2 regions of the Paenibacillus sp. LRG-1 genome follow, and region 2 is predicted to be linked to the other one. Evidence: predicted binding sites of a transcription regulator. Region 2 holds the regulator's gene; the other holds the start of a gene.

Region 1 (11,857 bases), 170 kb from region 2:
CAGATCTCGTGTACCCCAAATCAGACATTGGCAAGCTGGTCGATGCCGGAGCACTCATTGACCTAACCGACCTCATTGACAAATACGGCCCTAACATTAAGAAAGTGTATGGAGACTATTTTAATCGTATTAAATATAGTAGTGAAGATCCAGCCATCTACACGATCCCGACCAATTTGGGTGTGGATCACATCGCGTTTGATGCACAAGCCGGCTTCGAAATCCAGCATCAGGCACTTAAGAAGCTTGGATATCCTAAAATCCGCACCGTTCAAGATTTTGAAAAAGCACTTAAAGATTATGTCGCCAAATACCCTACTACCAATGGCCAGCGAACCATCCCCCTATCACTTGATGCCGAAGACTGGAAAATTCAAATTACAGTGACAAACCCGGCTGTTACCGCTACAGGTGGACCGGACGATGGCGAATATTATATTGATCCTAAAACACACAAAGCCATTCTTCACTACAAGCGCCCAGAAGAACGTGAATATTTCCGTTGGTTGAACCATATGTACAATGAAGGACTGTTGGATAAGGATACTTTTGTGCAAAAAAGTGATCAGTATAAGTCCAAAATCGCCGCAGGCCGTGTCATCGGACTCATTGATCAGGAATGGAACTATCAAGATGCCGAAAATGCGCTCAAGGCAGCAGGTAAGGATGAATTCACTTACGCCCATTTTCCAGTCACTTTAAATGAGAAATACGAGGATCATTCCCTCCAGCCCATTGGCTTCGATACCGCATCCGGGATCGGAATTACAACCTCATGTGAAAATCCGGTGCGAGCTATCAAGTTTCTGGATTTTCTGGCCTCCGACGAAGGACAAATTTTACGCAATTGGGGAATTGAAGGCCAGCATTACAACGTAGAGAACGGCAAACGAGTCATTCCGGCGGATGTGCAACAACGTAAAAACACCGATAATGCTTCTTTTAGCAGAGAGTCAGGTATCGGTTTGTACTGGATATGGGGGCCACATTACGGCGATAGTGTAAAGGACCCTTCTGGCAACTATTACACAACCAATTATCCGGAGATGATTACCGAAAATTATAGTCAAGCCGAAAAAGAGTCCCTTCAGGCATACAAAGCCCAGACGTGGAAAGACCTGTTCCCGAACGAAAAGGATTTTCCGGTAAAAGAGTGGGGTGCTGCCTACAACATGCCTGTTCCGACCAATACGAATTACAATGTTATTTATCAGAAGTCGCAGGACATTGTACGCAAACGGATTCCTGAGGCCGTACTCGCCAAGCCAGATCAGTTCGACGCTGTGTATGACCGCATGCTCCAAGAGCTGGATCAGGCGGGTGTGCCAAAAGCTGAAGAAATCTACACTGGCCTAATCCAAAATCGCCTGAAACTGTGGTACGGCGAAAAATAGGGTTTGTCTTTTAATGAAATATTATAGGGCTGACAGACAATACTGTTCAGCCCTTCTACATACTTATCTGCAATAGCCCCTGTGGGTATCTCAAACAAAAAAAATACTTACAAAGAATACAACTAGCAAGAAGTTCGCACTCTGCAAAGAAAGTCCTTTAGCTAATAGAAAAAGGATGAGCGTAGTCCTCGTGATTTCACTCATAAAAAATTGAAGAAAGCTGACGGAGTAAAATAGCTTATGAGGTTGCACTCTTAGGATTCCGTCGCTTGCTCTGCAGCCTCGTATTCGCTTCGCAAAATCCCCATCTGAATAATGTCATAATATTGCCCTTCCCTGAATAGCTTTTCCCGTAGCCGCCCTTCCTCCTTGAAGCCGCATGCCAAATAGCAACGGTGTGCACGTTCATTGAACGCATAGACCTCCAACTCCAGCCGATGCAGGTTCAGCGTATGAAATGCAAATTTTTGTAACAGCCGGATCGCTTCCCGTCCGTAGCCTTTGCCCAGGTCACCGTCACGCCCGATCACAACACCAAGGGTGGCGTGCCGATTTACCCAGTTGATTTTGAATAAATCCAGTTGTCCGATATAGTCCAGTGTGTCTTTATGCGCAATGACAAAACCTTTGATCTCGGGGTTGCCGTCAATCATCATCTGCACAAAGGATTCGCTATTCACCTGTGAATGCGGGTAGATAAACACGTCGCTTAAACCACGTGTGATTTCCGGGTCATTGACCCATTTTCGGATAGCTGGTACATCTTCTTGACGGTATTCTCTCAATACAATTCGTTTTCCAATGATATGCGGCATCGTAATCTTCCCTCCAATTATGTATTTGTTTTGGCAATACTAACTCCCCGCCAACACCTTTATGCTTCCATTACTCTTACAAACTCCAGAAAACGTGTACCTTTATAATGAAGCTTCCCACGATCCCCGATCACAATCATACCAAAGTCCGTATCCTTCACCTCCAGCTCCATACGCTCACCCCCGTCAAACTCAAAGGTGATATAATAATATGTCGAAGCTGAAAAATCGCCTGATCCCCCACGCACTCTCGTCCGTTTATCCACAACCTTACATGAACGTTGTACCCGTTCGGCTGCTTGATTGGACAGGCCCGCTCCTATCGTTTTGACAATTCCCATCAGCTTCATCCTTTCTACAGTAAAATGTAAATTTTCCATTCTATTGCCCATTGACAAATCGTACATCTTCACCCTCAAAAACTCCAATACTTTTTTAACATACTTACGAAAAAAAAGTTCTTTCGCTCTTTTCCGCACCCCGCTTGGACTTATACCCGATCTGGGTCCGCTGATCCCCTCTAGACCGATTGACAAAACTATATATAGATATAAAATAGAGAATGTACTCTAAATATAGTGTAAAAAACGTATTTATGCCCGATATCTTGAAGATACAGGTATGAAAATACATGTAAATATAGAGTCAAAAATTTTAAATGGCACAGCCAGCAAGGGTTTCCAGCTATGATGGATCTCGGGCAATGCCGTTTTCTTTTTTCGTTAATTGTTTAAGGAGGTTGCATACCATGCTGATTGCATATGATTCCAAGACCGGCAATGTAAAAAGATTTATAAACAAGCTCAAGCTTCCAGCGGTTCAGATTGAGGAGCAAATGACTATAGAAGAACCTTACGTACTTATTACATATACAACCGGGTTTGGGCAGATACCTGAGAGGGTATCTTCCTTTTTGAAAAAAAATGCACAAAACCTTGTTGGTGTAGCTGCAAGCGGCAACCGTAACTGGGGTGAGAAATTTGCCAAAAGTGCGGATTTGATTTCCGACCACTATAATGTCCCCGTAATTAGTAAATTTGAATTATCTGGAACGTTCGGAGATGTAGAACGTTTTAAACAGGAGGTGAGCCGAGTTGCGGCATATTGAATTGAACAACATGTTGATGAAACGCGATACAGACGGCTTTTTCCAATTGGAAAAGGACCAAGAGGCTGTAGCGGAATTTATGAAGGAAGTTCAGGAACGGAGTTTGAAGTTTGCTGACACAGCCGCTCAAGTGCTGTATATGATTGAGAATGATTATTACGAAAATTTCTATAACAGCTACACGTCTGACGAAATTAATGATATTTTCCATATCACTCATAGCTATAATTTTAAATTTCCTTCCTATATGGCAGCATCCAAGTTTTATACCGACTATGCAATGAAGAGTAACGACCGTAAAGTCTATCTGGAACATTACCCTGACCGGGTTGCTGCTGTCGCGCTGCATTTAGGACGCGGTAACGCCGATACGGCACGCCTGTTGTCCCGCTCGATGATGGAGCAACGTCTCCAGCCAGCGACACCAACCTTCCTAAATGCAGGCAAAAGTCGTCGTGGGGAATTGGTATCCTGCTTCCTGCTCGAAATGGACGACTCCCTGAACTCAATCAACTATGTGCTGAACACTTGCATGCAGTTGTCCAAAATTGGCGGCGGTGTTGCCGTTAACCTGTCGAAGCTGCGGGCACGCGGTGAAGCGATTAAGGGTGTAGAAGGCGCAGCAAAAGGCATTATGCCTGTGCTGAAGCTGATGGAAGACGGCTTCTCCTACGCAGATCAAATGGGACAACGTAAAGGTTCTGGCGCAGCCTATTACAACATTTTCGGATGGGACGTGCTTGAGTTCCTGGATAGCAAAAAAATCAATGCTGACGAAAGAGTACGTCTCAAGACACTTTCTATTGGATTACTGGTGCCAAACCGCTTTTACAAGCTGGCTCAAGATAATGAACCGCTGCATGTATTTGCTCCTTACAGTGTGTTCAAAGCCTATGGAACGCATCTGGACGACATGGATTTGGATGAAATGTACGACACGCTACTTGCTGACGATCGGGTGAAGAAAAAAATAGCGATGAGCGCACGTGACATGCTGACGAAAATTGCCATGATTCAGTTGGAGTCTGGTTATCCATATATCATGAACAAAAGTAACGCGAACCAGGCACATGCTCTTAAAAACGTGGGTCAAGTCAAGATGTCGAACCTATGCACGGAAATCTTCCAGTTGCAGGAAACTTCCGAAATTACAGATTACGGACAACAGGATACTATCCGCCGGGACGTGAGCTGTAATCTGGCTTCTCTGAACATTGTAAATGTGATGGAACATGGTAAAATTCGCGAATCTGTTCATGAGGGTATGATCGCGCTCACTTCAGTCAGCGATATGACCCAAGTAGCTAATGCACCAGGTGTTGCGAAAGCGAACCGTGAAATGCACTCCGTCGGTCTGGGTGTTATGAATCTGCACGGCTACTTTGCCAAAAACAAAATTGCGTATGAAAGCAATGAAGCAAAAGACTTTGTCCGTACCTTCTTCATGACGATGAACTATCATTCCATCGAAAAGAGTATGGAAATCGCGAAAGTAGCTGGACAAAGCTTTTATGGATTTGAGGAATCGGATTATGCGACAGGCGTATATTTTGACCGATACCTGAACACAGATTATCGTCCGACAACTGCACGTGTGCAAGAACTGTTCAAAGGCATCTATGTTCCGACTTCAGCGGACTGGGACAAATTAAAAGCAGATGTGATGAAAAATGGCCTGTACCACGCCTATCGTATGGCAATTGCGCCGACTGCTAGCATTTCGTACATTCAAAATGCAACATCCAGCGTCATGCCGATTGTTGAGCAGATTGAAACCCGTACCTATGCCAATTCGACGACCTACTATCCAATGCCTTATTTGCAAAAGGATAACGTGTTCTTCTATAAATCCGCTTATCAAATGGATCAGTTCAAAGTGCTTGATCTGATTGCAGAAATCCAGCCGCACGTGGACCAAGGGATTTCGACCGTGCTTCATGTGAATAGTGACGTGACTACGCGTCAGTTAGCACGTTGCTATCTGTACGCCGCACACAAAGGACTTAAATCGTTATACTACACACGCACCAAAAAGCTGTCTGTGGAAGAGTGCCTCACCTGCTCCATCTAAAATATAAATGGTAACAAACTGTAGTATAAAAATTAGATTTTGAATAGATATGGATGCTTTGCATTAGAAGCTGTATCCAGCGTGTGGTTCAGACCTTTTACGGGACTGGACAAGACCCTCGCGGATACAGCTTCCGTATGTCAAGCATACGATGATTCGCCTGCACTATTTCAATATGTGTTTCCAGGGAATCTCGCAAGCTGAAGGGAGAATGCTAACAATGACAGGTATACAAGCTGTAAACTGGAATCGCTCGGACGATGATTTCACACTGATGTTCTGGAACCAGAACATTATGCAATTTTGGACGGATGATGAAATCCCGTTGTCTGACGATAAAATGTCCTGGGTAACCCTCAGTGATATCGAAAAAGAAGCCTACATGAAGGTGCTGGGCGGATTGACGCTACTGGATACCATTCAAGGCGGCGTGGGTATGCCGCAAATTATGGAGCATGTGGACGGACTGCAACGCAAAGCCGTACTAAGCTTTATGGCGATGATGGAACAAATTCATGCCAAGTCGTACAGTAGCATCTTTACAACGCTAGCTTCCACGGAAGAAATTGACGGTGTGTTCCGCTGGGTGGAAGAAAATCCACATCTCCAAACCAAGGCAGAAACCATTCGTCAGTATTATATGAATATCCACACACCCAAAGACCTGTATCTCGCTATGGCAGCGTCGGTGCTGTTAGAAAGCTATTTATTTTATAGCGGCTTCTTCTACCCTCTTTATTTGGCGGGCCAGGGCAAGCTGACATGCAGTGGAGAAATTATCGATTTGATCCTGCGGGATGAAAGTATTCACGGTGTGTACGTAGGTGTACTGGCACAGGAGATTTATGCAGAATTGGCCGAGGAAGAACAACGTGATCTTTACCAGACGCTGGTAGGCTTGCTCCGCTACTTGCACAATAACGAGGAACAATACACCGAGCAAATTTACACTCCTATTGGACTCGTAGACGATGTGAAAGTCTTTTTGCGCTACAACGCCAACAAGGCCATGATGAACTTGGGCTTTGATCCACTGTTTGAAGAAGAAGAAGTTAATCCCATTGTATTCAACGGTATCAGCACCCACACTAAGCAGCATGATTTCTTTTCTAAAAAAGGAAACGGCTATGTGCGGGCGATGAATGTAGAGCCGCTGACAGATGATGATTTTAATTTTGGCGTATAAGTACAAATACGTGAAATTAATTTAGCAAGGTGATACTATGAAGAGCCATCCGCATGCGGATGGCTCAGACTGTAAACAAAGTAGATAGTTTACATATTTCAGGATTTTGCAAAATTCGATTCCAGTCGCTCCGAAGTGCAAGATATAGACGAACTATACCATTTCGATCTATATCTTGTTCATTGGAAGTCGCTTATGGGATTTTTGCAAAATCCTCATTTACTTGCGTTCGCTTATATAAAACTGGTATTGCCGCTGCTATAAGTATCATACCCATAAAAGCGGGTGCGGCATGACCAAGTGATACATAGATTTGACCTCCAATGATAGGCCCAATCATTCTTGCTAAAGCCTGAATAGATTGACTACCTCCTTGAATCCTTCCTTGTTCACTAGAATCGACAGACTTGGAGAGCATCCCATTGAATGAAGGCCCAAAGATCGAATCACCAAAACCAAATATAAACATTCCAGCGATAAAAAGAGGATAGAATGAGAACAAAGTAGATAGCGCAATAAGACTGTAGCCTATAATCTCCGAAACCATTCCAAGAATTGCTATCTGTTTATCATTAAGTTTTATCAAAAGCTTTGGCATGATGAAACCTTGTGAAATGAAGTCTTGGAAGCCCATAATTGAAAACATAAGTCCGATTAGTGCAGGCTTCCAACCGAAGGTATCCATTGTAAATTGTGAAAAAACGGCCTGTAAAGATCCGTTGGGTATCCAAAGTAAGAACGCCGAGACAAGTAGCCTTCTTAAGCTTTTCATGGAAAGTATGTTTGCAAGCTGTGTAAGTGGATTCAGTCTTACAAAGGTAATCTCTTTCAGTCTATTATTCTTGGCAAGGCTCTCTGGCATAAAAAAGAATCCATAAACAACATTCAATAAAGTTATGATTGCTCCAAAATACATAGGTACAGAATAACCAAACTTGGCAAGTAATCCGCCTAGAGTTGGGCCAATGACAGTGCCTACACCTACAACCGCACTCACCCATCCAAAGTATTTGGTTCTCTGTTCTGGAGGAATGATGTCTGCAAAATATGCGAAGATCGTGCTTATGCTCCCACCTGTTATCCCCTCTATTATGCGTCCCACAAATAGTACCCATAGAGCTCCTCCTATGCCAAAAACCAAGTACCCGATTGCGGAACCCAAAAGGCATACTAAGAGCAATGGACGACGGCCATATTTGTCACTCAGAGCTCCAAGTATGGGGGCCGCAAAAAACACGCAGAAGGCATAAACAGAGGTCAGCAGCGTGACAACGATAGCTTGTTGTCCCGGATTGCTTATATAAGGCTGTACTAAGAATGGGACGACAGGTGCTATGATACTGAAGCCTATTCCGCAAAGAAACACAGAGATAAGGCCGAATATTAAAGCGTGTTTATCTACAATTTGTTCTGTGTTCTGTTCATGGTGTGATCTAAATTTGAACACTTAAATTCTCCCCTTAAAAATTGTTGTTTTGCTTCCTCGGAATCAAAAATATCGTATCACAGTTTTGCTTCCTCGGCAACAAAACAGTAGCAAAAAAAATGCAGCCCGTTCTCAATAGAACCCAGCTGCCTGTGGTTTGATTTTCATTATTCAAATTTATTCCGACTTAATATCTACACCCTGTTTCTTTATTTCTGCATCCAAATGCCTACTATACTTTTCCAGGAAGCTAATCATACTGTTAAATTGCTCCTCAGTTACCTGCTCAAATACAGCTTTATCCCGCTCTTGAAACTCTTTGTGCAGTTCCTCATGGATTTTATAGATTACTTTCCCTTGCTCCGTAAGCCTAAAATAGATTTCTTTCTTGTTATCCGGCTTCTGGTAGCTTTCGATAATGCCTCTTTTTATGAGCTTCTTAGTTATTTTACTTATGGCACCGCTAGTCATATAAAGGGACTCCGCAAGTTTTGTCACGTTGGAATCTACATTTCTTTCAATGTATTCGATGCAATGTACTTCAGAAGACTTATAACCCTTAAGACTGTCTTCCATCTTATCCTTATTAAGCCAAACCATCTTGTTATATAAGTCCCTGAAACCCATTATGACCTGTTCTTCTTTGTTCATGGCCTGTCCTCCCACCCGTTGGTGCATTAACAACATAATATAATATATTTTTGTTTCTATTTCAACAATAATAAAATCATTATTTATTCTAGAAATTGAACTATACGTAAAAAAAACGGCCAGATCGCTAAAGTAGCGGAATCGAGCCGTTTTCCATTTCTTAAGACCGAGCCTCTGTGAACATTTGAAAGGTGACACCAAACTTGTCTGTTACATTCCCATAAGCGGGACTAAAATGGGTTTCCTGCAAAGGCATTCCCACCTGTCCTCCTTGCTGTAGAGCATCAAACATTTTTTGAGCTTGCTCCACACTATCGGTTGTAATACAGATACTCACCTGATTCCCGCTGCTAAACGGTGATCCGGGAAAGGTATCAGAAAACATGAGCTCTGTCTCACCCACTTTAAGGGTAGCATGTCCCACACGTTCCTTGACCTCTGCGGGAATGGGAAAATCGGGGTTTTCCGGCATTTCCCCAAAGGTTTGAATAAAAAGCAGTTGAGCATCCAATGCCTCTTCATAAAATTCGATTGCTTCTTTTGCATTTCCATCCATCGTGATGTAAGGAATCAAACGTTTGGACATCTTCAACACAGCTCCTTTAATTCGAGGTGATTACCCAGCCATTTCTCCTGTATTATATACAAAACTTGTCAAGAAAAACAAATCTGTATTCTTAGCTTTCATGCACCTGAACGCCAAGCTGCTTTAGCTCCTTTATCGCTTCCGTAACGTTACGCTGTGGATGAAGCGCAGAGATCATCTGTGCAGTGACCGGAACGCCGTTGAAAATCTGGCTTACCACCCCTAGAGAAATCGGCAACTCATAATAACTTTCAGCCCAATCCTGATATTCCTCCGGTGTAACTATAATTTTCCCCAGCAAAAAGGATGAGCCATCGTCATACGCCTCGGGAATGTTCGCATTGCCCATACGCCACTCCTTATCTTCCGCTTTCCTCCACATACAAAAGGTAACGTCCTCCTTCTCCAGGGCTTCGTCTTCCAAAAGCTCCATCATATCATCAGGCACACCGTCGTACATGCCCGGCCAGACCTCATATTCGTCTCTCGCATGAGGACTTACAGGGGATTCGTGGTCAAAACCCTTCAACAGCACACCTCCACGCGTCCATAGCATATGAATCGTATCTCCAGCGCCGTTGTTCACCTCACCCAGGCATACATCACCAGACCATTCAGATTGCATACGATACGTGCGTAACCAATCTTCTGGGGACAATATAATGTCCAGCGCTGACAGCAGCATCATTCTGTCTTTTAAACCATTCGGCGTTACCTGTGCATCAAGCATCATATTCTTCATCATTCCTCCACCTTGTCCATGCGTACTAAGAATTCATCTGTCCCTGCCTATATCTTTCAAGCTTCGCCCGCTCAATCACCTTCCGAATGAATGGTCCTTTGGCTTCGGTATACGCTGCACGGTCATATTTGAATTGGCACGCCAAATCTTTTTTTAAAGTATCATACGCTCGCAGGCTATCAGGATGCGCTTTTAAGTAATCTCTGAACAATAGATGGTTTTCCCAATGCTCACCTTTATACTTGTAAATATGCAAGTGATGAGTCCCAGCTCCCCATTCTCCACGGCGAAAGAAAGCTCTCTCTGGAAAATCAGGCTTATGTACATATTCATATTGAAACCCTTGTAGACGCTCTCGATGTTCGGATTGAAGACTTGCCAACTCTTCTACTCCAACCATAATATCAATAATAGGCTTGGCTCCCAGATTAGGAACGGACGTACTACCGATATGCTCTATGCCGACACATACATCTTTGAGAGCCTCTACAATTTTCCTTTGCTCTCGCATATACTCTTCAGCCCACTGCGGGTCATACCCGGATATTTCCACCTGCGAGGACATACATGAACACACCTCCACTAGCTTTCTAAAAAATGCCTTCCAATCGTGCTTGGCACAAATCAGAAGGCATTCTCTTGTTCAAATTAAAAATCATTCAGCAATTCCAGCCCTATTATTCGGCTTCTCAATCACGATCAGACAGGTACTGTCTGGCAAAGGAACCCGCTGGCCCTGCTCATCCATGAACTCAACACGGCTGGACAGCGCCTCGGCATAGCCCTCCTGTAAATAATGGCGGCTCACCCGGATAATCGCTTGTGATCCAAGTGTGTTACGGATACACTCTTCATACTGTGACGGGGTAAAATAACCAAACTGCTCCTGCACTTCATGTACATAGGCTTCCGCCCCCCATGTATAGGTATATAGAAATTCCATCGCATCGTTCACTGGCAAAACAGCCTCATGCTCACCCACACGCTCTATTTCAATGTGGCGTCCCGCAAAATCTTGCGCATACCGCATCAGCCATTCCATTCCATCCGGCTCCAAGAATCGAATTCGTCTGCGCTGCTCTACTGGTTCGGTCATAATACCGTCACGAATGATGATACGCCCGCCGGGTGCAAGCACACGATAGGCGCTCTGCAAAGCATCCTCCACCGTTTGTGGATTGAACCGAATTCCATCTCGTTCGATGTAGGAATAGAGCTCGTGAAGAATCGAAGAGAAGATGACCGTGTCCATGCTCCCCGTTTCTACATATTCCTCCAACCGAAGCGCATCTCCTTTGATGACATCCCAACGATGGCGCTCCAATTGCTTTTTACGTTTAAGTGCCTCAATGACATTCACAGAAATATCAAGACCTAATGGCTTCGCATCTGGTCTTTCCTGTTCGATCAGATCCAGCAGCACGCCCCCGCCGGGTCCAATATCCAGTATGCGGGTTCCCGTCACGTAATCTAAAATGACCCTTTTATAATCTACGGTCTGGTTCATATCTGTAAGATATGTTTCCTCATTGTGAAAGCGATCATAAGCATCACGCCGTAATCCGAACAGATCGAACAGCAGCAGGACTGCTTTGTCATACAGAGGCGTTTTTTCTGCTTCAATACAAAAATCGATTAGTTTCTCAGCCGCAGATGAAAATACAAAATTAAAAAATACAGTACTCGGCAGCTCCTCTTTATGCTCCACGATCACACTCAAATGAGGATTATGCTTCCGTTTCCCTTTTGAGATGTCCTGCCAGGACAGTGCACTTAAATATTTTTCTATCATTCGTTTTTTATATACGTTAATTTTCTTGACACCACGATAGTCATAATACATCGTATTCATAAGCGATTCGAAGCTGATATGGCGAA
Region 2 (11,857 bases):
TACGGGAGATAGTCCCTTATATTTCTTGAAGCTGCGACTTAAAGAATGGGCATCTGGATATCCCACACGCTCTGCGATCTCCTGCAAAGTGGCGTCCGTCTGCATTAGCAGTTCTGCCGCTCGATCTGCTCTTACTTGGCCCAAGTAATGAATCGGACTGGTATGCATTTTATTTTTGAACAACCTGGATAAATGTCCAATACTGCATTCTAGCTCCTCTGCAATGGACTCAAGTGCCATAGGCCGACTAAAATGCTCACGAATATAGGCTACAGCCTGCGATACCAGGTCGGGCTTAAGAGGCTCAATGCCCTGCCGATACAACTGCTGCAACAACTCATATACAAATTGTTGAAATAAGGCTTTGACATGCAGTTTGCCAAGTCCGGAAGCTTCACGCCATTCTTGCTCCAACAGCTTCACTTTATCGTACAGGGGCAGTGGGTAATGAGGTGCGAAAGCATACTGGTTCTGAAAAGGATTTTCCTTTTCCAGCAATTGTGCAATCTCTTTGCGGCTAGGCAGGGCAAACGTTGCCTTGTACAAAATGATGTAATATTCAAGCACCTCTTCCGCCAGGATACTCAGGCACATTCCTTTTCCGCCATGCAGTACATGGAAACGCTCTACCCTGTGAATACTGTTATCCAACCGTACCCGTGCGTTTCCACGAACGGTATACAAGAACGCACTGGCAGGAAGTCGATAGGTTCGTAGCTCCTCCCCTTCTTCGATCTTCTTATGACGAACATCCATCACCTGTATAAAAACATGATTCCACAGCAAAATGTGATCATTCAACTTCATTGCTTTTGTTCAGCCCCCGATCCAAACCATCCACGTACCTGCTCAAACTCATATTCAAACTATAATATATTATAGTTGATAATTATTCTCACAGGCAATGAAGTGATTTCATACGGAGCCTCTACTTTGGACGGTCCATTTTTCTGACCGCATTCTCCGCAGCCTCCATGATTACTTCTCCCAATGTAGGATGGGGATGAATGGTTAGAGCTAAGTCTTCTACGGTTGCTCCCATCTCGATAGCCAGAGCAAGCTCGGAAATGAGTGTTGAAGCTTCGACGCCGACGATTTGCGCCCCCAGTACGATCCCCGACCCCTGCTTTGCTACGATTTTGATGTACCCCTCTGCTGCCCTTAGCGCCAATGCTCTGCCGTTAATTGCAAAGGAAGCTCTGCCAATGACAATCGGTAAGGCTTTTTCCTTTGCTTCTGTTTCACTTAGGCCAACACTAGCCAGCTCTGGTTCAGAAAAGACAACCAGCGGCATGGCTTTATAATCCACTTTAGCAGCTTGACCTGCAATCGCTTCTGCCGCAATCTTCGCTTCATAGGAAGCCTTATGGGCAAGGGCTGGACCCTCCGTAATATCTCCAATGGCAAAAATATGCGGAATAGCCGTTCTACACTGCTCGTCTGTCTCGATCAACCCCCTGCTCGTCAGTGGCAAGCCAATGTGCTCCAATCCTAATCTGCCATCCGTATTCGGTTTTCTGCCTACAGTAACTAATACAAACTCAGCGGTGACATGATGCTGCTCTTGATCTTTTGAATAATGCAGCGTAATAGTATCCGTATTATGCACGACTTTTTCGGCTATCGCCCCAGTTACGATGCTTGCACCATCTGTTTTCAATTGCTTAACAACAGGGGCCACAAGGTCCGTCTCAAATCCCGGCAGCACCCGTTCCCCTCCCTCCAGAATCATTACCTTTGTTCCAAATTTGGCATACATTTGTCCAAGCTCAACGCCAATATATCCACCACCTATCACGATCAGGCTGGACGGAACCGCTGGAAGCGAAAGCGCCTCTGTAGAGGACAAAATACGTCCGCCAAACGGAAATGCTTTCAGCTCGATTGGACGGGAGCCGGTTGCCAATATGGCATACTTAAAGGATATCGTTTGTTCCGCTCCATTTTGATTGATGATGGCTGTATGCCCATCAACCAAACTCGCCTCCCCTTCCAGAATGCTCACACCTGCCGTTTTCATTAAAAAGCCAACTCCGCCTGCCTGCTTATTCACAATCCCCTGTTTGAAAGCCTGAGCATTCACGAATGACATCGCTGCATCTGCCTGATTTACCTGCCTGAGTATATCATAGCGATGTGCTTCGGCAATCAAAGCTTTGGATGGAATGCAGCCCACATTCGTGCACACTCCACCTAGCTGACTGCGTTCAACAATCGCCGTTTTCATTCCAAGCTGAGAAGAACGCAATGCTGCCACATAACCTCCTGGCCCTGATCCAATGACCAGTGTTTCTACAGATTCATGCTTGCTCATAACTAATACCTCCTGTTAAAATGGCATGATTTAAAATATGATGATTATAATATATTATAGTCATCATATTTTAAAAGCGTCAATAGTCTTGATCAGCCTTTCTGAAGTTGTCGTTATAGGAAGACAAATTGACACGTTTTATTATGATGATTATAATATTTTGAAGTTAGCATTATAAACCCGTGGAGTGATTACAATGCCTTATCCAAAAGGCCATAAGATGAAAGTGCGGAGTAAGATCGTTGAAAGTGCTGCCCAAGCTTTCCGTGCCAACGGTATTCAAGATGTAAGTGTGCCCTTTATTATGAAAGGGGCAGGATTAACTCACGGCGGGTTTTATTCACACTTTGATAACAAAGAACAGCTAGTCGCCGAAGCCTGTCGCTATGCCGTCAGTGATACCCTCGCACTGCTTCAGGAGGCCGTTGACCAAGAAAAGCAAGATCCTAAAATTAATGTTGTCATCGATTACTATTTAAGCACCCATCACCGTGATCGAACAGAAATAGGCTGTATTATTCCTGCCCTTTCCGTAGAAATAGCCCGTTCTTCCGAAGAAATCCGGCAGATATTCACGCAGGAGTTGGAAAGAATGATTACGTTTATCTCCAATTTGGGGGGAATGGATCAGTCCAAGGGCAGTGCATTGTTCAGTAGTATGGTTGGTTCTCTTGTGCTTGCACGTTCTGTTAATGATCCTAAACTGAGTGACAGCCTTCTCTCGGCAGGCAAACAGTATGCCAAAGCGCTGGTTAATAGTTGAATGTAAGTATGTTTTACGTATGCAAAAAATCCGCTAAACACCAAGAAATCCTTGATGTTTAGCGGATTTTTCCTAAGAATCTAAACTCAAAACGAAGGTAACGATTTGTCAGAGATTCGAAGTCTCCACCTGCCAAATCTCCGTTATGTTCCAAATCGTTTGCGGTACCCGCATTTTCGGCATAACTCTTCTACCGCTTCTCTCTTAGAGAACCCGAAGTACAGACGGTTTGCACGCTCCCCTTCCACAATGTCGGAAAAAGATTGTTCATGCACGTTACCTAAATTTATGACGCCTTCTCCATCCAGACAGCAAGGGACCACCGTTCCATCCACCAATACCGCCGCTTGGCTACGGAGTGCATGGCAAAAGCCTTTTCCGTCATCTTCCGGAGCACTGAGGCTCGGCCATTCAAATTCATGGTCTTGATTCAAATAAACGTTTGGTGCGATTTTGACCCCACTGCCCGGTATCACCTTTTCCTCAATCCGATAGTCCAGTCCAAACTCTTGCTCCAGTCGTTCAAGTGTTTCCCGGTTGCGCTGACGCTGCACATTAGTCAAATTATCTTCAGTCAAGTTCCATAGACGGAACGAAATAATGACATTGTGTTTCACCGCTTCTCTTACAAACGTGAAAATATTACCCAAATACCCTTCTCGATCCACGGAGCCTTCATGCCCGTCAAAACTGTGGAGAGAGAAGTTCATCTGACGCAGCGCTGGCTGCCCAAGCAGCTTATGTCCGGTCTTCGACAGCAAGGTACCATTGGTGGTTATATTGACCTTCAAGCCTTTCTCATGAGCACTTTCCAGCAAAAGATCAATTTTCGGATGGAGCAACGGCTCTCCTTTTACATGCAAATAGATGTAATCCGTGTGTGGTTTGACCTGATCAAGCACATTTCGAAAGACTTCCGGATCAATAAATTTTTTGACACGCTGTGTTTGAGGACAAAAACTGCATGCGAGATTGCAAATGCTCGTTATCTCAATGTATACCTTTTTAAAAGTTTTCAACATGATTTCCCCATTCTAACCTTCATCCGGAGCATCTTGTTTATGCTCACTAATCTTATGATTATAACGGGTTATCACCGACAGGTAAACTCTCCAGTCTCTCCCTTGGTGTGGGCATCAAATGCTCGACACATACGCCTATCCAAGATTTGATTTGATATTTTCTATTGACCCTAGGTCTGACCTAAGGTTTATAGTGGAGTTATTCAACTATCAGTAAGGAGTCCTACCATTGAAAGAACACATTACGATCAGCCAGCTTGCTCAGCTCATGAATGTATCTGTACATCAACTGCGTTATTTTGAAGAAAAGGGAGTCCTGTATCCATCACATACAGAAGAAAATCAATATCGAATGTACGGGCTTCATGAGATTTATCAGCTTTCGCATATTTTATTATTACGCAAATTAAATGTCCCTGTCGATCAGATTCAAGAATGTATGACTTCCTATGCTGCCGATGACTATAACCAGCTTTTAGAGCATTCGTTGCAGAAGGTACAGGCCGAAATAGCTAACTTGAAGATGCATGAACAGTTTATTCACAAAGTGTTAGAAGAACATAATAATCGGACCCAGCAGGACGATGAGTATCAGGTCAAACGATTAGGTCCCCGTCATTTAAAGCTATGGTTTGCATTGGAGAATGGTCAAGAGCTCACTGCCGGTAACCTATTTGAACACCGCCCTGCCCCACCTCGATTATTTGAAAATGACCTGCATTACTTGTCTGATGCTGGACAGGCGAAGCTATGTTATGAAACGGCGGATGTGGCTGACTATATTCTGGAAGAGGGCAACTATCTTTATAAGCATCTTTCCGTCATTGAAGAACCAGAGATTGATTATGAAATTAAACAAATGGAACGATATGTAGCTCATCACCAATATAACTGCCAAAGCAAGATTGTTCTAGTAGAAAAATCTTATCTTTCGATGTTCGACAACAACAAGCTGCAATACGAAATTCAGGTTAAAGTAGAATAAATCTTGGAGGGCGTTAAATGAGTGCAAAATCCTTTGACATTGTTGCATACCAGAAACAAGACCATGAAGCTGTTTGCAGTCTTTTAGTCGAATCGTTTAAAGCAAAATTCCAATCTCTTGTTACACTGGAGGAGCAAGATATACAGAAGTTGTTAATGCAGGTTTGGGTTCAAAATCCTTATTCTTCATCTATGAAACAATTTGTAGCCAAAGAGAACGAAGATGTTGTCGGTGTTCTTTCCCTCAAATGGAAGGCCCCCTCCTCTTCACTTCCTGAAACAAATCCCATTTCTTTAGCTCCGCTCCTAAAACAGTTTGGTTGCTTCAATGTATTTAAATTTTTGACAGGTATGCATGCGCTGGAGTATACCCCCGCTGCAAATGAGTGTTACATTGATCATTTGGCGATTCGTTCAAGTCATCGTAACCAGGGAATAGGACGCCGTCTTCTAGCTTTCGCACAGCAATTTACGGTTGAATCTGGGTTTCATGCATTGACGCTTCATGTAGCGCATAAGAACCAAGGGGCTATCCGTTTGTATCACAAACTGGCGTTTGAAGTAGAACAATCCAAGTATAATGGGTTACGGCATTTTTGGTTCAAGGAGCCTGTATGGTATCTGATGAGTTGGAAAGAGAACCTGCATTCGAGGAGAGAGCATCGTTGAAAAAAACATTCAAGCTTACTTTTGGTATTGCGGCAGCTCTGGCTGTTGCCTTGATACTAATTGTTCTATATCAAAATTCCTACAAGATGACAGAAGAAAAAATACAAATTAAGACACCTAAAGGGCTGTTAACAGGTACATTAGCTTTGCCTAAGAACTACTCGGGAAAGGTTGGATTGGTTGTTTTTGTCCATGGGGATGGTCCTATTAATGACACATATGATGATGGATACAAACCACTGTGGGAAAAGTTCGCTTCCAAGGGTTATGCCTCCCTGTCACTGAATAAGCCCGGTATTAACAGCGCTCCTGGCAATTGGCTCGACCAAAGCATGGAGGACCGCGCACAGGAGATCCGATATGCAATAGACTGGGCAAGAAGCTTACCGATGATTGATAAGCAAAAAATCGGCCTATGGGGAGCCAGTCAAGCAGGATGGGTCATTCCGAAGATCGTTAAAGAGGAGCATGATATTGCATTCAGCATCCTTGTATCGCCTGCCGTGAACTGGATTTCCCAAGGACAATTTAATACCAGAAAAGAAATGGAACAAGAAGGAGCTACTCCGCAAGAAATTCAAAAGACATTGAACTACGATCAAGAAGTTCTACAGTTACTGAAAAAGCATGCTTCTTATGAAGAATATCTAGGCATAGCCGATCCTGACGATATGATTTCCAAAGAAAGATGGAGCTTTATAGGCAAAAATTTTCTGTCTGATTCCACCGAAGAATTAAGTCACTTCCATTCTCCTGTACTCTTGGTTCTGGCTGGCAAAGATATTAATGTTGATGTAAAGGGTACCGAGCGAGTCTATCGCCAGAAAATACCTCCAGAACTGCTGTCCGTGATTCATTTACCTGAAGCCGACCATTCCATGATGGATGAAAAAATCGCGCGTTCAAAATCTCTAACTTTCTTAACAGCCGTATTCGCCCCAAGAAAATTGGTGAATGGTGAGTATCTCAAATCCCTTTCCGATTATGTCAGTCATCGTTAAACAATGATGTTCTTTTTTGCCATACTTCTTTTGATATGCTAATGAAAAAATGCTAATGAAAACCCCATAACTGTTCTCGGTTAGACTGGGAATAGATCTATAAACAACAAAAAAACGGCATCTCTGCCGTTTTTTCTAAAAGGATGGACTCTCAGGGACTCGAACCCTGGACCAATTGATTAAGAGTCAACTGCTCTACCAACTGAGCTAAGAGTCCATAATAAAAGTTTGGTGGAGCCTAGGGGGATCGAACCCCTGACCTCATCGCTGCCAGCGATGCGCTCTCCCAGCTGAGCTAAGGCCCCATCATAAGTAAGTTAATCAACGTTTCAAGCGACTTCTATATCATATAAAATTTTTATTCCTGTGTCAATACTTTTATTAAAAAAATATAATCATCTTCCCACCTTGACCCAAGAAAGATACAGTCAGCGATCAGTCGCTGGCTGTATCTTTAGATAACAATGTTTTCAGTTCCTTCATAAACATATTGATGTCTTTAAACTGACGATAGACGGACGCAAAACGTACGTAGGCGACTTCATCCACTGGGTAAAGCTGTTCCATGACCAGCTCCCCGATCTGCTGACTATCGACTTCTGTGGCTGCTGTGTTGCGGATAGCGTTCTCCACCTGGGATACGATCATATCCAATTGCTCGACGGATACTGGGCGCTTCTCACAGGCTCGAATGAGACCGCGCAGCATTTTATCACGACTAAACTCTTCACGGCTGCCGTCTTTTTTGATGACCATGAGTGGGGTTTCCTCCACCATTTCAAAGGTGGTAAAACGCCTGGCACACTGCTCACATTCACGGCGGCGACGGATGGACTTGTTATCATTCGCAGGTCGCGAATCCAACACTTTCGTGCCATTGTAGGCACAATACGGACATTTCATAATCTCACCACTTTCTTTTTCCAATAAATTCCCGAAGATTTTTAGTAATAATTTTGTCAAAACGGATCATAATATGTTTACCACATCGCGAGGAGGTGAACAACAATGGCACAAGGAAACAATGGCAACTCCAACAATCTGGTAGTCAGCAGATCCTCCGGCGCTCTGGAGCAAATGAAATATGAGATCGCTCAAGAGCTGGGTATCAGCATTCCTCAAGATGGATACCAAGGTAACATGACTTCCTATGAGAACGGTTCGATCGGGGGCTACATCACAAAACGCCTCGTAACGATCGCCGAACAACAATTGGCAGGTCAATACCAATAATCGCGGTAATAATGCAGAAATAACAAGAAAAAGTGTATGGACGGGCTGCTAAAAACAGCCTGTCCTGCGCTTTTTTTCATTTTAAAGCGAAAAGGCTCATCATGTCATTAACTTGTCTTTTAAAAATCATTATAAATTTTCGTGTATTGCCTGTAGTAATAAATGACCCGCTGTACATAATGTCGTGTCTCACCAAAAGGGATTTGCTTAATGGACTCTTCTTTTCCATCCCACACTCCCTTATCGAGCCACTCTTGAACTTTACCCGGCCCTGCATTGTAAGCAGCTACGATTGCTACAGGATTATCCTGAAACTTCATGGATAGGTTATGCAAATACCAGGTTCCCAGCTCTATATTGGTACCAGGCTCGTGCTTGACACTGTCTAGCGGAACCTTTTGAATCTGGGCGCTGTCCATAATCCAATTTGCTGTATTCGGCATAATCTGCATCAACCCCAGTGCACCCTTATGCGATTGCTTACTGGTTTTAAAATTGGTTTCTACGCGGATAATAGACGCCACCAAAAATGGGTCCACTTCATACGTTTGTGAATACTGCCGAATCTCATCCTTATATTGAATCGGATAGAACCAGGACATCCAATTTGAATTGAGGAACAGAATCAGGACAAACCCGACAAACAAAGTGAGCAGGACTCTTTTCTTTCGCAAAATATTCATGCAAGTCCCTTCCGCTGCCAAAATTGATCAATTTGTCGTTTCGTCTCAGACTGTGTTCCGCTATTATCGATAACGATATCGGCCAAGTTTTTCTTTTGTTCAATATCCATTTGTGCGGACAGCCGAAGTCCAGCTTGTTCCTCCGTCAGACCGTCTCTGAGCATCAGACGCTGGAGCTGAATATCACGTGGTACGTACACAACCATAATTTCCTCGTACAAGCTCTCCAGCCCGGACTCGTACATTAACGGGATATCTGCCAAAACAAGCTTGTCCGGCTGTTCCCGTTCATATGCTTCCATACGCAGTCGCATTTCCTCACGAATAGCAGGATGTGTAATATCGTTAAGTGCCTGCCGCTGGGCAGGGTCTCCGAATACAATCTCACCCAGTTTTTTGCGGTGCAGGGTTCCGTCACTGTTCACTATAGCTTGTCCAAAATGCTGTATGACCGCCGCCAGCACCGGATGCCCCGGAAGCATCACTTCCCGGGCAATGGCATCTGCGTCGATCAGCAGCGCACCTTTGGCGACCAAAAGAGCCGACACGGTGCTTTTTCCGGTAGCAATACCTCCGGTTAATCCGATATTCATGCTCTTTCACCTCATAACAGCTTCAATATGCCCATCATAATCAGTAATAATGCCGGCAATACACCCAGCGCCTTCATAAATCGAAATGCTGATAGAAAGAAGCCTGCCTTCATCCCTGCAATCAAAAATGTTCCACTGAATAACGTAATAGCCAGCGCAGTAGACAGTGGCTGAAAACCAAGCATAGCTGCCCCTAATCCCGCTCCGAACGCATCGACCGATAATGCAATACCCAGCCAAACCGCTTCGGTAGCAGATATACTGCCAGAACGGTCCATATCCGCAGCAGACGGGCTTCGAAGAATCCGAATAACAAGTCCCCATTTGCGGAACTCCAGAGAAAATAGCGTTCGCTCCTGCTGCTCTACAGAAGCTTCTGCCGACAGATCTTTTCTTGAGCTAAGGAAAGACTCTGTATCAGCATCCTCTATACTCTTCTTCTCTCCAAGAACAGATCTGCTCACTGGATCAGTCTGTTCTGTAAGAAGCAGCCCCCGAGAGGCCTCCGCTGAATCCTCTAGCGAATCCTCTTTGCGGTGCAGAGCTTGAAACAAAGAGTAACAGCCGATACAGATCAGGATGACAGCGCCGAAAACGGTCGTATATACAGGAGACAGGACACGAGATAGTAATGCGCCCAATTGCATGGATATGCCAATCACCAAACCTGAACATACGGAGATGATAGCAATCGACAACAGTGGAATTTTCATTTTGCGCAGACCATATGTAACACCGACTCCGAAACTGTCCAAACTTAGCGCAAATGCCAGTAACAGCAGGGCTCCCCAATGATTAGCCACTCCAATTCCCTCCCATTGCGAAGGCAGGGCCTTATAACAACCGAAACCCTCCGCAGTATTGGTACTTGGAACAATATATGAGAGGGATGGGCTTGGGGTGACTGTGCCTGTTTAGCGCAGAGGCTGGCAGACCGGACAATGATGTGTGCCACGTCCGGCTACGACAGATTTTTCGATCAATGTGCCACAGTTAATGCAAGGCTTCGCGTTACGTCCATAGATTTGCAATTGATGCTGGAAGTCGCCCGTTTTGCCCTGTCCATTAACGAACGATTTAATGGACGAGCCTCCAACCTGAATCGACGCACCCAGCGTGGAGACAATAGCTTCATGCAAGACATGAAATTGGCTATCCGTTAGGCTTTTGGCTGGCTGTGCTGGATGAATCCCCGCCTTAAACAACGATTCATCTACATAAATATTCCCAATGCCCACCACATATGACTGGTTTAACAGCGCTGCCTTGATCGAAGTCGAACGAGTTCCAACAGCGACACGCAGCATTTCGGGTGTAAAGGCCTCGTCCATCGGTTCCAAACCAAGCTTGTTCAGCGGCTTTTCCAGCAAATCCTGTCCTGCCGGAAATAAGTGCATCGTGCCAAACTGGCGCACATCCTGATAACGCAGCTCCGTACCATCTTTAAAATGAAAGATGACATGGGTATGCTTTTCCACAGGATCATGTTGCGAATACAATCCATATCGCCCTTCCATTCGAAGATGGGAGACCAACACCAGCCCGTCCAGCAAAATCCGCAGAAACTTTCCGCGTCTTTCCACCCCTGTAATCCGGTGATCGGCCAATTCCATCGCAAAAGCATGGATATCATCGGGCCGTTGAATGATCCGCGGTAAATTCACGGTGACATGATCTATATGTTTATCAACGATAAGCTCGTTTAGCGTTCGTTTAATTGTTTCTACTTCCGGTAATTCCGGCATGATGTCTTCACCTCACCCTATATTATAACGGAAGCAGCGTCAAATTGGGACTATCTACTCATTGAAATATCTTACTTGGCCTCATACCAATTGCTTCCATAGCTTACTTCGGCTTTGAGCGGCACAGCCAGCTTTAATGCAGCTTCCATGGTAGCCGGGACAAGCTCTTTCATCGTCTCCATTTCCTCAGGCGGAACCTCGAACACAAGCTCATCATGTACTTGGAGCAGCATTCTGCTGCGAAGATTACGTTCACGTAGCGCCTTATCCATCTGTACCATCGCCAACTTGATAATATCGGCAGCGGTACCTTGAATCGGCGTATTCATCGCTGTACGCTCAGCGAATGAACGCAGGTTGAAATTGCTGGCGTTAATCTCCGGCAAATAGCGTCTGCGTTCCAACAGCGTTTTTACGTAGCCGTCCCGCTTCGCATCCTTCACAATATCATCCATGTAACGGCGAACGCCTTGGAACACATCAAAATACTGGTCGATAAAGCGAGCCGCTTCCTTCCGCGTAATATTCAAATTTTGTGACAGACCATAATCACTGATTCCATAGACAATCCCAAAGTTGACTGCCTTCGCAGAACGCCGCATGTTGGAGTCCACATCTTCCGCTGCTACACCAAACACATCGGATGCGGTCTTGGTATGGATGTCCATATCGTGGACAAAGGCTTCCTTCAAACGTTCATCATCCGAAATATCAGCTAGCACCCGCAGCTCAATCTGTGAGTAGTCTGCCGCCAAAATAGACCAGCCCGGTTCGGACGGAACAAACACTTTGCGGATTTTACGACCCTCTTCAAGACGAATCGGAATGTTTTGCAAATTCGGAAATTGAC

Evidence for each region. Region 2 encodes NrdR, which represses ribonucleotide reductase genes. Its sites were predicted from a motif close to AACACNATATATNGTGTT; they were not measured.
Region 1: nrdI (class Ib ribonucleoside-diphosphate reductase assembly flavoprotein NrdI) is a predicted target of NrdR. The motif match lies at 2,775-2,792, and genes of this name have one in related genera.

What each region holds. Positions count from the first base shown of each region.
Region 1 covers NZ_CM170126.1:2,076,786-2,088,642, reverse strand. Annotated here, with positions in the region: gene ACUUJN_RS09410 (ABC transporter substrate-binding protein) at 1-1,394, shown strand, start outside; gene ACUUJN_RS09405 (GNAT family N-acetyltransferase) at 1,649-2,209, opposite strand; gene ACUUJN_RS09400 (DUF2500 domain-containing protein) at 2,269-2,601, opposite strand; gene nrdI (class Ib ribonucleoside-diphosphate reductase assembly flavoprotein NrdI) at 2,958-3,317, shown strand; gene nrdE (class 1b ribonucleoside-diphosphate reductase subunit alpha) at 3,304-5,388, shown strand; gene nrdF (class 1b ribonucleoside-diphosphate reductase subunit beta) at 5,609-6,574, shown strand; gene ACUUJN_RS09380 (MFS transporter) at 6,768-8,021, opposite strand; gene ACUUJN_RS09375 (MarR family transcriptional regulator) at 8,178-8,651, opposite strand; gene ACUUJN_RS09370 (VOC family protein) at 8,812-9,237, opposite strand; gene ACUUJN_RS09365 (hypothetical protein) at 9,329-9,979, opposite strand; gene ACUUJN_RS09360 (GrpB family protein) at 10,005-10,544, opposite strand; gene ACUUJN_RS09355 (class I SAM-dependent methyltransferase) at 10,635-11,857, opposite strand, start outside.
Region 2 covers NZ_CM170126.1:1,904,096-1,915,952, reverse strand. Annotated here, with positions in the region: gene ACUUJN_RS08560 (AraC family transcriptional regulator) at 1-807, opposite strand, end outside; gene lpdA (dihydrolipoyl dehydrogenase) at 929-2,314, opposite strand; gene ACUUJN_RS08550 (TetR/AcrR family transcriptional regulator) at 2,511-3,077, shown strand; gene ACUUJN_RS08545 (radical SAM/SPASM domain-containing protein) at 3,221-4,099, opposite strand; gene ACUUJN_RS08540 (helix-turn-helix domain-containing protein) at 4,329-5,084, shown strand; gene ACUUJN_RS08535 (GNAT family N-acetyltransferase) at 5,102-5,752, shown strand; gene ACUUJN_RS08530 (alpha/beta hydrolase family protein) at 5,749-6,753, shown strand; tRNA gene ACUUJN_RS08525 (tRNA-Lys) at 6,898-6,970, opposite strand; tRNA gene ACUUJN_RS08520 (tRNA-Ala) at 6,983-7,058, opposite strand; gene nrdR (transcriptional regulator NrdR) at 7,189-7,656, opposite strand; gene ACUUJN_RS08510 (alpha/beta-type small acid-soluble spore protein) at 7,762-7,986, shown strand; gene ACUUJN_RS08505 (lytic transglycosylase domain-containing protein) at 8,106-8,669, opposite strand; gene coaE (dephospho-CoA kinase) at 8,666-9,262, opposite strand; gene ACUUJN_RS08495 (MntP/YtaF family protein) at 9,274-10,065, opposite strand; gene mutM (DNA-formamidopyrimidine glycosylase) at 10,177-11,007, opposite strand; gene polA (DNA polymerase I) at 11,079-11,857, opposite strand, start outside.